2 regions of the Mesorhizobium sp. WSM4983 genome follow, and region 1 is predicted to be linked to the other one. Evidence: predicted binding sites of a transcription regulator. Region 1 holds the regulator's gene; the other holds the start of a gene.

Evidence for each region. Region 1 encodes HrcA, which represses chaperone genes, less so after heat shock. Its sites were predicted from a motif close to GTTAGCACTCNCNNNNNGNGAGTGCTAAC; they were not measured.
Region 2: groES (co-chaperone GroES) is a predicted target of HrcA. The motif match lies at 3,225-3,253, and genes of this name have one in related genera.

What each region holds. Positions count from the first base shown of each region.
Region 1 covers NZ_JARTVM010000003.1:529,881-535,114, forward strand. Annotated here, with positions in the region: gene P9254_RS13480 (PQQ-dependent sugar dehydrogenase) at 1-1,343, opposite strand, end outside; gene P9254_RS13485 (hypothetical protein) at 1,454-1,651, opposite strand; gene hrcA (heat-inducible transcriptional repressor HrcA) at 1,683-2,765, opposite strand; gene rph (ribonuclease PH) at 2,947-3,663, shown strand; gene P9254_RS13500 (VOC family protein) at 3,842-4,252, shown strand; gene rdgB (RdgB/HAM1 family non-canonical purine NTP pyrophosphatase) at 4,253-4,930, shown strand; gene hemW (radical SAM family heme chaperone HemW) at 4,927-5,234, shown strand, end outside.
Region 2 covers NZ_JARTVM010000004.1:59,106-64,339, reverse strand. Annotated here, with positions in the region: gene P9254_RS14220 (hypothetical protein) at 1-134, shown strand, start outside; gene P9254_RS14215 (hypothetical protein) at 176-1,603, opposite strand; gene P9254_RS14210 (Hsp20/alpha crystallin family protein) at 1,975-2,484, opposite strand; gene P9254_RS14205 (Hsp20 family protein) at 2,574-3,050, opposite strand; gene groES (co-chaperone GroES) at 3,398-3,712, shown strand; gene groL (chaperonin GroEL) at 3,765-5,234, shown strand, end outside.

The DNA of each region.
Region 1 (5,234 bases):
CGGCCGTCGCCGTAGGTGACGCGCCATATCGTGCCGTTGCCGTCCTCGGTCAGGATCAGCGAACCATCCTTCGCCACCGCGACACCGACCGGCCGGCCCCAGACCGCATCGTCGGCAATGACGAAGCCGGTGGCGAAATCCTCATATTCGCCGGTCGGCTTGCCGTCCTTGAACTTCAGCCGCACCACCTTGTAGCCGGTGCGGACATTGCGGTTCCACGAGCCGTGCAGGGTGACGAAGGCGTCGCCCTTGTAGTCGGCCGGGAAGTTGCCGCCCTCATAAAAGGCGATGTTGAGCGGCGCCGAATGTGCCTGGATCAGCACGTCCGGCACCGTGACCTTGCCGGCGAGATCGGGCCGCGCGCCTTTGTGGCGCGGATCCTCGTTGTCGCCGATATAGTACCAGGGCCAGCCATAGAAGGCTCCCTCCTTGACGGCGGTCGCATATTCGAAAGGCACGTTGTCGCCGAGCTCGTCGCGTTCGTTGACGACGCACCAGAGCGCGCCCGTAGCCGGCTGCACCGTTATGCCCGAGCAGTTGCGCAGGCCGGTGGCGACCATCCTGCGGTTCTTGCCGTCAGGATCGAAAGCGAGCACATCCGCTCGGCCTTCCTCCGCGCCCCAGGTAGCGCCGAGCGGTGCCGATCTCGCCCATTCTTCGACGCCGCCCTTCGGCCTCGCTCCCATGCCCTCTGCGGTATTCGAGCCCGAGCCGACCGAGAGATAGAGCGTCTTGCCGTCGGGCGAAAAAGCGATGTCGCGCGTCCAGTGATGGCTCGACGGGATGTCCGAGACGATCGTTTCGGGCTCGCCGGAAGCTTTGAGGTCGCCGTCGCGATAGGCAAAGCGGACGACGCTGTTGCTGTTGGCGACATAGACCCATTGCGGCTTGTCGCCCGGCGGATAGAAGGCGATGCCGTAGGGCCGGGTCAGGCCTTTGGCAAAGACCGACTTCTCGGCGGGCTTGGCGCTGCGTTCGGCCAGTCGATAGACGCGGACCTGGCTCGCCCTGCTGTCGGCGACGAAGAGATCGCCGTTCGGCGCCGTGCGCACGACACGCGGGCTGCTGATGCCCGAAGCCACCAGTTCGGCCGAAAAGCCGGGTGGAAGGGCTGGCGTGGCATCCTCGGGGCGATCGGTGACACCGCCGCCGTTCGAGGCGGATTCGGCGACATTCGGCTTCGGGAGATCGTCGGGCCTGATGAGGCGCCGCACGCCGGGCCGGTCGGCCCTCCAGTCACCGAAGGCCTTTTTGCCGGTGAGCAGGGGCTGGTCGGCCTGCTGCGCGACGGCGCCGGAGGCCAGGAACAAAGCGAGGGCGGCAAGGCCGGCAATCCGTATCATGCTGTTCTCCGTTATTCGCCAACGTGCATCAGCAACCAGACAGCGAATATCGGGCAGGCTTTCCAAAAGAGAAGCCGGGCATGCAGATTTTGACGGAAAGCGCCGGCAGTTCAGCTCTCTTCGATATCCAGATCGTCGTCGAGCTGCTTTTCCAGCGCGACCAGATCGGCCGGCAGCGGCAGGCCCATGGCGCGCATTTCCCTGAGCTTCTCGCGCAGTAGCTCCTGGATCTCGTGATCGTCTTCCGGTTGGTTCACCATCTCCTCGAGCAGCAGGCTGATCTGGGCCTTGAACGATTCCAGCGCCATTTCCACCCTCCTTGCGACGTTTCCCGCTTGCCTATCTCAGCATGCGCGAAATCAACTGGGCCGTATAGTCGACCATCGGGACGATGCGGGCATAGTTCAATCGCGTCGGGCCGATGACGCCGAGCGCGCCGACGACGCGGGCATCCTTGTCGCGATAGGGCGCGACCACGAGCGACGAACCGGACAGCGAAAACAACTTGTTCTCCGAGCCGATGAAGATGCGCACGCCCGGACCTTCCTCGGCGAGGTCGAGGAGCTGCAGCAGTCCGTCCTGCGTTTCCAGATCCTCGAACAGATGGCGCAGCAATTCGAGATCGGCCTGGGCGGTGACGTTTTCCAGAAGATTGGCGCGGCCGCGCACGATGAGGCGCGCCGGCAGGCCGCTTTCAGCGCCGGCCCAGACCGCGAGGCCCTTCTCGACCAGCTCCTGCGACAGCGTGTCGAGAGCCGCCCTGGTCTCGTCCTTGATGCGCGCGATCTCAACCCGGGCCTCGGCCAGCGTGCGGCCGCGGATATGGGCGTTGAGGAAGTTCGAGGCCTCGTGCAGCTGCGAGACGGTGATACCGGCCGGCAGGTCGACAACGCGGTTCTCGACATCGCCGCTCTGCGACACCAGGACGGCGAGCGCCTTGGTGGGTTCCAACTGGATGAACTCGATGTGCTTCAGAGCCACCTCGTTCTTGGCGGCGAGCACCAGGCCGGCGCCGCGCGACATTCCGGAGAGCATCTGGCTGGCCTCGGTCAGCATATGCTCCAGCGTGGCGCCCGAGCCCGAGGCACGCACCTGCGCCTCGATGACGCGACGCTCGTCGTCCGACAGATCGCCGAGCTCCATGAAGGCATCGACGAAGAAGCGCAGGCCGGTCTGGGTAGGCAGGCGGCCGGCCGAGATGTGCGGCGCGTAGATCAGCCCCAGATGCTCGAGGTCGCTCATCACGTTGCGGATGGTGGCCGGCGACAGCGACGACGGCAGGATGCGCGACAGGCTGCGCGAGCCGACCGGCTCGCCGTCGCGCAGATAGGAATCGACAATCCGCCGGAAGATGTCGCGCGAGCGCATGTCGAGCGACTGAAGCACGGGCGGCTGCGATGCGGGATCGACTGCCTTGTTCATTCCAGCGAAAAACCTCCTATCGAAAGATATAGACTTAAGCCTCCCTGGCGCAACCCGGGGGCATTTTCGCTTGCGCCGTTTTCTTGGCGCTCCGTTTCCTTGGCGCCCTTTTCCTTTGCGCCATCCGCCGCATGCGTCTACAAGCCGCCGACGAATCCAAAACCATAGGAAAGAAGGCCGAATGCGCCCCTCCAAACGCCAGCCCGACGAAATGCGCGCCATCTCCTTCGAGCGCGGCGTCTCCAAGCATGCCGAAGGCTCGTGCCTGGTGAAGTTCGGCGACACGCATGTGCTGTGCACGGCGAGCCTGGAGGAAAAGGTGCCGGCCTGGATGCGCAATTCCGGCAAGGGCTGGGTTACGGCCGAATACGGCATGCTGCCGCGCTCGACGGGCGAGCGCATGCGCCGCGAGGCCTCCGCCGGCAAGCAGGGCGGCCGCACGCTCGAGATCCAGCGGCTGATCGGTCGTTCGTTGCGCGCCGTTGTCGACCTGCAGGCGCTAGGCGAACAGCAGATCACCGTCGATTGCGACGTCATCCAGGCCGACGGCGGCACCCGCACCGCCTCGATCACCGGCGGCTGGGTGGCGCTCTATGACTGCCTGCGCTGGATGGAAGCGCGCCAGATGGCCAGCGTTTCCAAGGTGCTCAAGGACCATGTCGCGGCGATCTCCTGCGGCATCCATGACGGACAGCCGGTCATCGATCTCGATTATCTCGAGGATTCCTCGGCCGGCACCGACGCCAATTTCGTCATGACCGGCAAGGGCGGCATCGTCGAGATCCAGGGCACGGCGGAAGGCGAGCCCTTCTCCGAAGAGCAGTTCTCGGCGCTGATGGGGCTGGCCAAGAAGGGTATTTCGCGGCTGGTGAGCCTGCAGCAGATGGCGGTGGCGTAGGTTTTCGAATGCCGAGCCTAGGCACCCCCCTCTGGCCTGCCGGCCATCTCCCCCTCAAGGGGGGAGATCGGACCTCACCTCGGCCTTCGCCAATCTTCGCCGTCGAGACACTGTCGGTGGAGCTGCCAATCTCCTCCCTTGAGGGGGAGATGCCCGGCAGGGCAGAGGGGGGCGCCTCGTGACCCCCTCCGCGATTCTGGAATCAGCGCTCTACGTCACAGATCTAACCGCTGCCGAAGCCTTCTACGGCGACATCCTCGGCCTGGATCCGCTGGGCAAGGTCGAAGGTCGCCACGTCTTCTTCCGCTGCGGCAACGGCGTGCTGCTCATCTTCAATGCCGAGGCGACGAAAATTCCGCCGGCGCCCGACGCCAGGCTGAAGGTGCCGCCGCACGGCACGGTCGGCGAAGGGCATCTTTGCTTCACCGCGACTGCGGCCGAGATCGCGCAATGGCGCAAGCATTTGGCGGCCAAGAACATCGCCATCGAAAGCGATTTCGAGTGGCCGCAGGGCGGACATTCGATCTATATCCGCGACCCTTCGGGCAATTCGATCGAGTTCGCCGAACCAAGGATCTGGGGTCTCTGAATGCATTCTTTGAACGGACAAAAGATCGTCGTCGCCAGCCACAATGAAGGCAAGCTGCGCGAATTCGCCGACTTGATGGCCCCGTTCGGCTTCGAGGCGAAGTCGGCCAAGGATTACGGCCTGCCGGAACCGGACGAGACCGGCACGACCTTCGAGGAGAATGCCTATATCAAGGCCTATGCCGCCGCCAAGGCCACCGGCCTGCCGGCGCTGTCGGACGATTCGGGGCTCTGCGTCGACGCGCTCGACGGGGCGCCCGGCGTCTACACCGCCAACTGGGCCGAGACGGCGGACGGCACACGCGATTTCGGCATGGCCATGCAGCGCACCGAAGTGGCGCTGCAGGAGGTCGGCGCGACCGAGCCGGCGCAGCGCACCGGCCGTTTCGTCGCCGTCATCTGCCTCGCCTTTCCCGATGGCGAGGCCGAATATTACCGCGGCGAGGCCGAAGGCACGCTGGTCTGGCCGCCGCGCGGCACGCTCGGCTTCGGCTACGATCCGGTGTTCCTGCCCAACGGCTTCGCCAAGACTTTTGGCGAGATGAGCGCCGAGCAAAAGCATGGCTGGAAGCCCGGCCAGGCAACAGCCCTGTCGCACCGCGCCCGCGCCTTCCAGAAGTTTGCCCAGGCCCGCTTGGATTTGGCGCGGCTGGATCTGGCGCGGCTCAGGTCAAAATGATCGGAACAGGCCAGACCATGCCGCTCGACCGCAGCCCCGGCTTCGGCGTCTATATCCATTGGCCGTTCTGCGCTGCCAAATGCCCTTACTGCGACTTCAACAGCCACGTTCGCCACCAGCCGGTCGACCAGGAGCGTTTTGCGCGGGCCTTCGAGACGGAGCTCAAGACGATGCGCGCCCGCACCGGGCCGCGCGAGGTGACCAGCGTCTTCCTCGGCGGCGGCACGCCGTCGCTGATGAAGCCGGAAACGGTGTCAGCGGTTCTGGAAGCCGTAGCGAAGAACTGGACGGTGCCTGCCGGGAT
Region 2 (5,234 bases), on a different contig from region 1:
CCGCCAACGCCGCCTGGGAAAAAGGCGACGGCGATTATCGCGCCTGCATGGGCGAGCGCCTGCCGGGCGATCCGGGCTTCCCGGCACTGCTTGCCGAGGCCCAGCAGCTTGCTGACCGGATGACCGGCAAGTAGGCCCAGAGCGATGAAGCGCTGAGCTGGCTAGACACCCTTCCTCAGCTCGCGGCGGCCCTCATGTTTCGCCGGCGCCTGGCGGTGGGTCGCGCCGGCTCCACGATATGCCCGTTGGTGACATGCCCGTTCGTCACGGGCACAACATCCTGCCGGGCCCGGGCGTCCGTCACCCTGTGCAGCCGCTCGTAAGGCAGCAGCTCCTTGATGCGGGCATTCAGCGTCTCGACCTCGGCGCGCAGGTCCTCGCATTCCTGTTTCTGGATATCGAGCTGGATCTGCTCCGACGCCTGCTGCAGCGATAGCTGCGAGAGGTTGGTACTGATCACCGACAAATTCTTCTTGTCCAATTCGCTCTCGTTCCTGAGAACGGCAAGCTTCTCTTCCGCGATCTGCCGCTCGGTCACGGCGTCATTCAACTGCGCCCTCAGTCCTGTCGCCTCGGCGACCGCATCGGTCTTGTCGATGGAGGCCTGCTCGAGCCGCGATTGCAGCTCCTGGATTTCGGAGCGCAAGCCGCGCAGCTCCGCCCGGCTCCGCGCCAGCTCCGCCGCGCCATCGCTTTCGGCAATGCGGGCGGCTTCGGTTACCTCGGCAAGCTTGGCCTGCGTCGTCTCCAACGATTTCTGCAGCCGGGCCTCCTCCTTCTCGTGGCTGCCGAGCTGGGCCATAAGTTCGGCAATCCGCGTGGCTTCGTTGGCGTGGGTCGCCGCGAACTCGTCGAATTTGTGCCGGGCCTCGGCCTCGCGCTTTTGCGCCTGCTCCAGCTCGATCGAAAGCCCGACCTGCTTCTCGCGCAGCAGCTTGTTCTCGACAGCGCGCCTGTCGGCTTCGACGGTCTTGGCCGTCAGGGTCTTGACGATCTCACCGAACTCAGCCTCGCGCCTGGCGCTCTCATTACCCATCTCGACCATTTCGAGCCGCACCGCTGCAAGCGCCTCGCGCAGCGACTCCCTGTCCTGGACGAGACTTGCCTCGCGCTGCTGCCAGGCCTCGGCCGCGCCGTCGCGTTCGCGCTGCTTGCGCGTAGCGTCAAGCAATTGTTCCGACAAGGCCTTGTGTTCGGCGCCCAGAGCGGCGTTCTCCAGCTCCAGCTCATTGGCGCGCAGCGCATCGCGATGCAGGGCGTTCAGGATATCGCGCGTCATGTGGTGCGCTGTGGCGATCTCGGCCAGCCTTGACCCGATCTCCTCCAGATGACCCTGTCCGTCGCGGAAGAGTCCGGAAACGGCTTCCAAGGCGGCCAACCGTGTCTGGGTGTGCGGCGTCAGCCGGGAGGCGGAAGCCTCGGACTGAGTCTCGCCCGGCGGATCCTCCTCGCTTGCCGCCAGGTCGGCGGCAGAATCGTATCCCGGGGACGTCTCTTCGTCAGCCGAAAGACATTCTTCGAAAGCCTCTGCCAGATCCGACTGGAGCTCTTGAAATTCCTTGTCTACGTCCTCGGCCCGTTTGATCAGGGATTTGAAATTCATAACGGCACACCTCTTACGCTCACACCCGCCGTATTACTTAACGAATTGCTAATCTAGCCCTTAACGTTCCGTACGGGAAGCCTGACCAAAAGAAGGAAGGAATTAAGGTTATCGCGGATTTCCAGAGGCTTGCGCGGTGTTCCGTCAGCGGCATCTGCGCTCAGCGCGGTAAACGGTTAGAATGGCCTGCGTCGGCCGCACGTCATCGAGCCGCAAGCGAGCACCTGGCGCCCGCTGCGGGCGGATCACTCGTTGGAAGGGGAGCCACGCTCCAGCCAGCACCTACGCCAGCGTTGGCCGTTCCATCTAGCGCCGAGGTTCCGTCATGCCGCAGGGGCCGGACCCGCCGGTCCAACCCCTGCATCCAGGCATCAGCTCTTGATTTCGATACGCTTGGCCTGCGACTGCGCCTTCGCGGTCTTGGGCAGCATTACCGTCAGCACGCCGTTCTTGAAGCGGGCATCGATCTTGTCTTCTTCGATCTCGTAGCCCAGCGGGATTCGACGCTCGAAGCGGCCATAGATGCGCTCGGAGAACTGCCGCTCCTTGTCCTCCGTCTCGGAGCGCTTTTCACCCTTCAGCGTCAGCACGCCATCATCAAGCAGCACCTCGATGTCCTTCTCGTCCAGGCCCGGGACTTCGGCCGCCACCTTGATCTCCTTCTCGTTGTCGGAGATCTCAACGCTCGGCCAGCCGGCACCAAAGGCTGATACGCTGCCTAGGGATGGCAAGCCGGAACCGAAACCCCGGAAGACGTCGTCGAACAGCCGATTCACCTCGCGATGCAGCGACAGGAAAGGATCGCGTTCGCCGTCGCGGAAGACACTTGGAACCTGGTTACCATTGTTTCGGCCCCAGGGAATCAGATCACGAACACTCATTTTTTCCTCCTTTCTGTTCATCCGGAAGACAAGGCCCACAAGCGCCGGGAACATCACCCGGCGCTTGGCGCAAAGCGCGGCGAGAAGGCTCAGGCCGCCTTGTTGTCGGCCTCGATTTTCTTTGTCGCGGCCTTTGGCGATGATTTGTCCGCCGTGATCTCGATCCGGCGCGGCTTCATTTCTTCCGGGATCTCGCGTTTGAGGTCGATTGTCAGCAGGCCGTTGACGAGGCTCGCATCGACGACCTTGACGTGATCGGCAAGCTCGAAGCGACGCTGGAATGCGCGGCCGGCAATGCCGCGATGCAGGTACTCGCCGTTGTCCTCGCCTGCCTTTTGGCCAGAAACCATCAGCATGTTCTGCTCCTGGGTAATGGCCAGTTCGTCCTGGCTGAAGCCTGCCAGGGCCATGGTGATGCGGTAGTCGTCCTCGCCGCCCTTGGCGATATCGTAGGGCGGCCAGTTGTCAGCGGTTTCGATGCGGCTTGCGGTCTCGAGCGCGTTCAGCATTCGATCGAAGCCGATGCTCGACCGGAACAGGGGAGAAAAGTCGAAACTGGTTCTCATAGCTACATCCTCCATTGAGCAACATAGATACGAGGAGCGCCAAGGCAGCGGCGCTCCTTGACCTTGCCGGCCACATCAGGCGCCGGCAGGTTCGATTTGGGAATTGATTCCTTTGCCGTCAAGAGGTCCGAGGCGCGCCCGTCAAAGCTGCATAATTACCTTTGTTTTCACGGCGCTAGCACTCGGCTGTTGCGAGTGCCAAAAAATTTCTTGCGGCCTCTTGAAACCGGCGCGTGCAAAACCAAATCCACATGCGCGAGGCCGAAAGGATCGCGAGCCCCGCTCCGGTCCTTCCGGTCCGGAGTGGTGGAACCTCTCAAAATCTGTTTGTCCCGAAGGAGAACGATATGAAGTTCCATCCATTGCATGACCGCGTTCTGGTCCGCCGCGTCGAGGCCGAGGAGAAGACGGCCGGCGGCATCATCATCCCGGACACGGCGAAGGAGAAGCCGCAGGAAGGCGAGATCATCGCCGTCGGTTCCGGCGCGCGCGACGAGAGCGGCAAGCTCATTCCCCTCGACGTCAAAGTCGGCGACCGCATCCTGTTCGGCAAGTGGTCCGGCACCGAGATCAAGCTCAACGGTGAAGACCTGCTCATTATGAAGGAAAGCGACGTGATGGGTGTGGTCGAGCAGACATCGGCGTTGGGAAAAGCGGCTTGAACCGGCCCAACCCGATCGGTCAATGAAAGGTGCCTGCTGAAGGAGTGTTCCAATGGCTGCCAAGGAAGTGAAATTCCATTCCGACGCCCGCGACCGCATGTTGCGCGGCGTCAACATCCTCGCCGACGCGGTGAAGGTCACGCTCGGCCCTAAGGGCCGCAATGTCGTCATCGACAAGTCGTTCGGCGCTCCGCGCATCACCAAGGACGGCGTCACTGTCGCCAAGGAGATCGAGCTCGAGGACAAGTTCGAGAACATGGGCGCGCAGATGGTGCGCGAGGTCGCCTCGAAAACCAGCGATATCGCCGGCGACGGCACGACCACCGCGACCGTTCTCGCCCAGGCCATCGTCAGGGAAGGTGCCAAGGCCGTTGCCGCCGGCATGAATCCCATGGATCTGAAGCGCGGCATCGACAAAGCCGTCGAGGCTATTGTTCAGGAGTTGAAGACCAACGCCCGCAAGGTGACCAGAAATGACGAGATCGCCCAGGTCGGCACGATTTCGGCCAATGGTGATGCCGAGATCGGCCGTTTCCTTGCTGAGGCGATGCAGAAGGTCGGCAACGAGGGCGTCATCACCGTCGAGGAAGCCAAGACCGCCGACACCGAGCTGGAAGTGGTCGAAGGCATGCAGTTCGATCGCGGTTATCTCTCGCCTTACTTCATCACCAATCAGGATAAGATGCGCGTCGAGCTCGAAGAGCCCTATGTGCTGATCCACGAGAAGAAGCTTTCCAACCTGCAGGCGCTGCTGCCGGTTCTGGAGGCGGTGGTTCAGTCGGCGAAGCCCCTGCTCATCATCGCGGAGGATGTCGAGGGCGAGGCGCTCGCGACGCTGGTGGTCAACAAGCTGCGCGGCGGCCTGAAGGTTGCGGCCGTCAAGGCTCCGGGCTTCGGCGACCGCCGCAAGGCCATGCTGGAGGACATCGCCATCCTCACCGGCGGCACCGCTATCAGCGAGGATCTCGGCATCAAGCTTGAGAACGTCACGCTGGAGATGCTCGGCCGCACCAAGAAAGTGGTGGTCGAGAAGGAGAACACCACGATCGTCGATGGCGCCGGCAAGAAGGAGGAGATCCAGGGCCGCGTCGCGCAGATCAAGGCGCAAATCGAGGAGACCACCTCGGACTACGATCGCGAGAAGCTGCAGGAGCGTCTGGCCAAGCTCGCCGGCGGCGTGGCTGTGATCCGCGTCGGCGGTTCGACGGAGGTCGAGGTCAGGGAGCGCAAGGACCGCGTCGACGATGCCATGCATGCGACGCGCGCGGCGGTCGAGGAAGGCATTCTTCCGGGCGGCGGCGTGGCGCTGCTCAGGGCCGCCAATGCGCTCGACGCGGTGGCTGCCGACAACCCCGACCAGAGATACGGCGTCGACATCGTGCGGCGCGCCATCGAGGCGCCGGCGCGTCAGATCGCCGAGAACAGCGGGGCGGAAGGCTCGATCATCGTCGGCAAGCTGCGCGAGAAGACCGATTTCGCCTATGGCTGGAACGCCCAGACCGGCGAATATGGCGATCTTTTC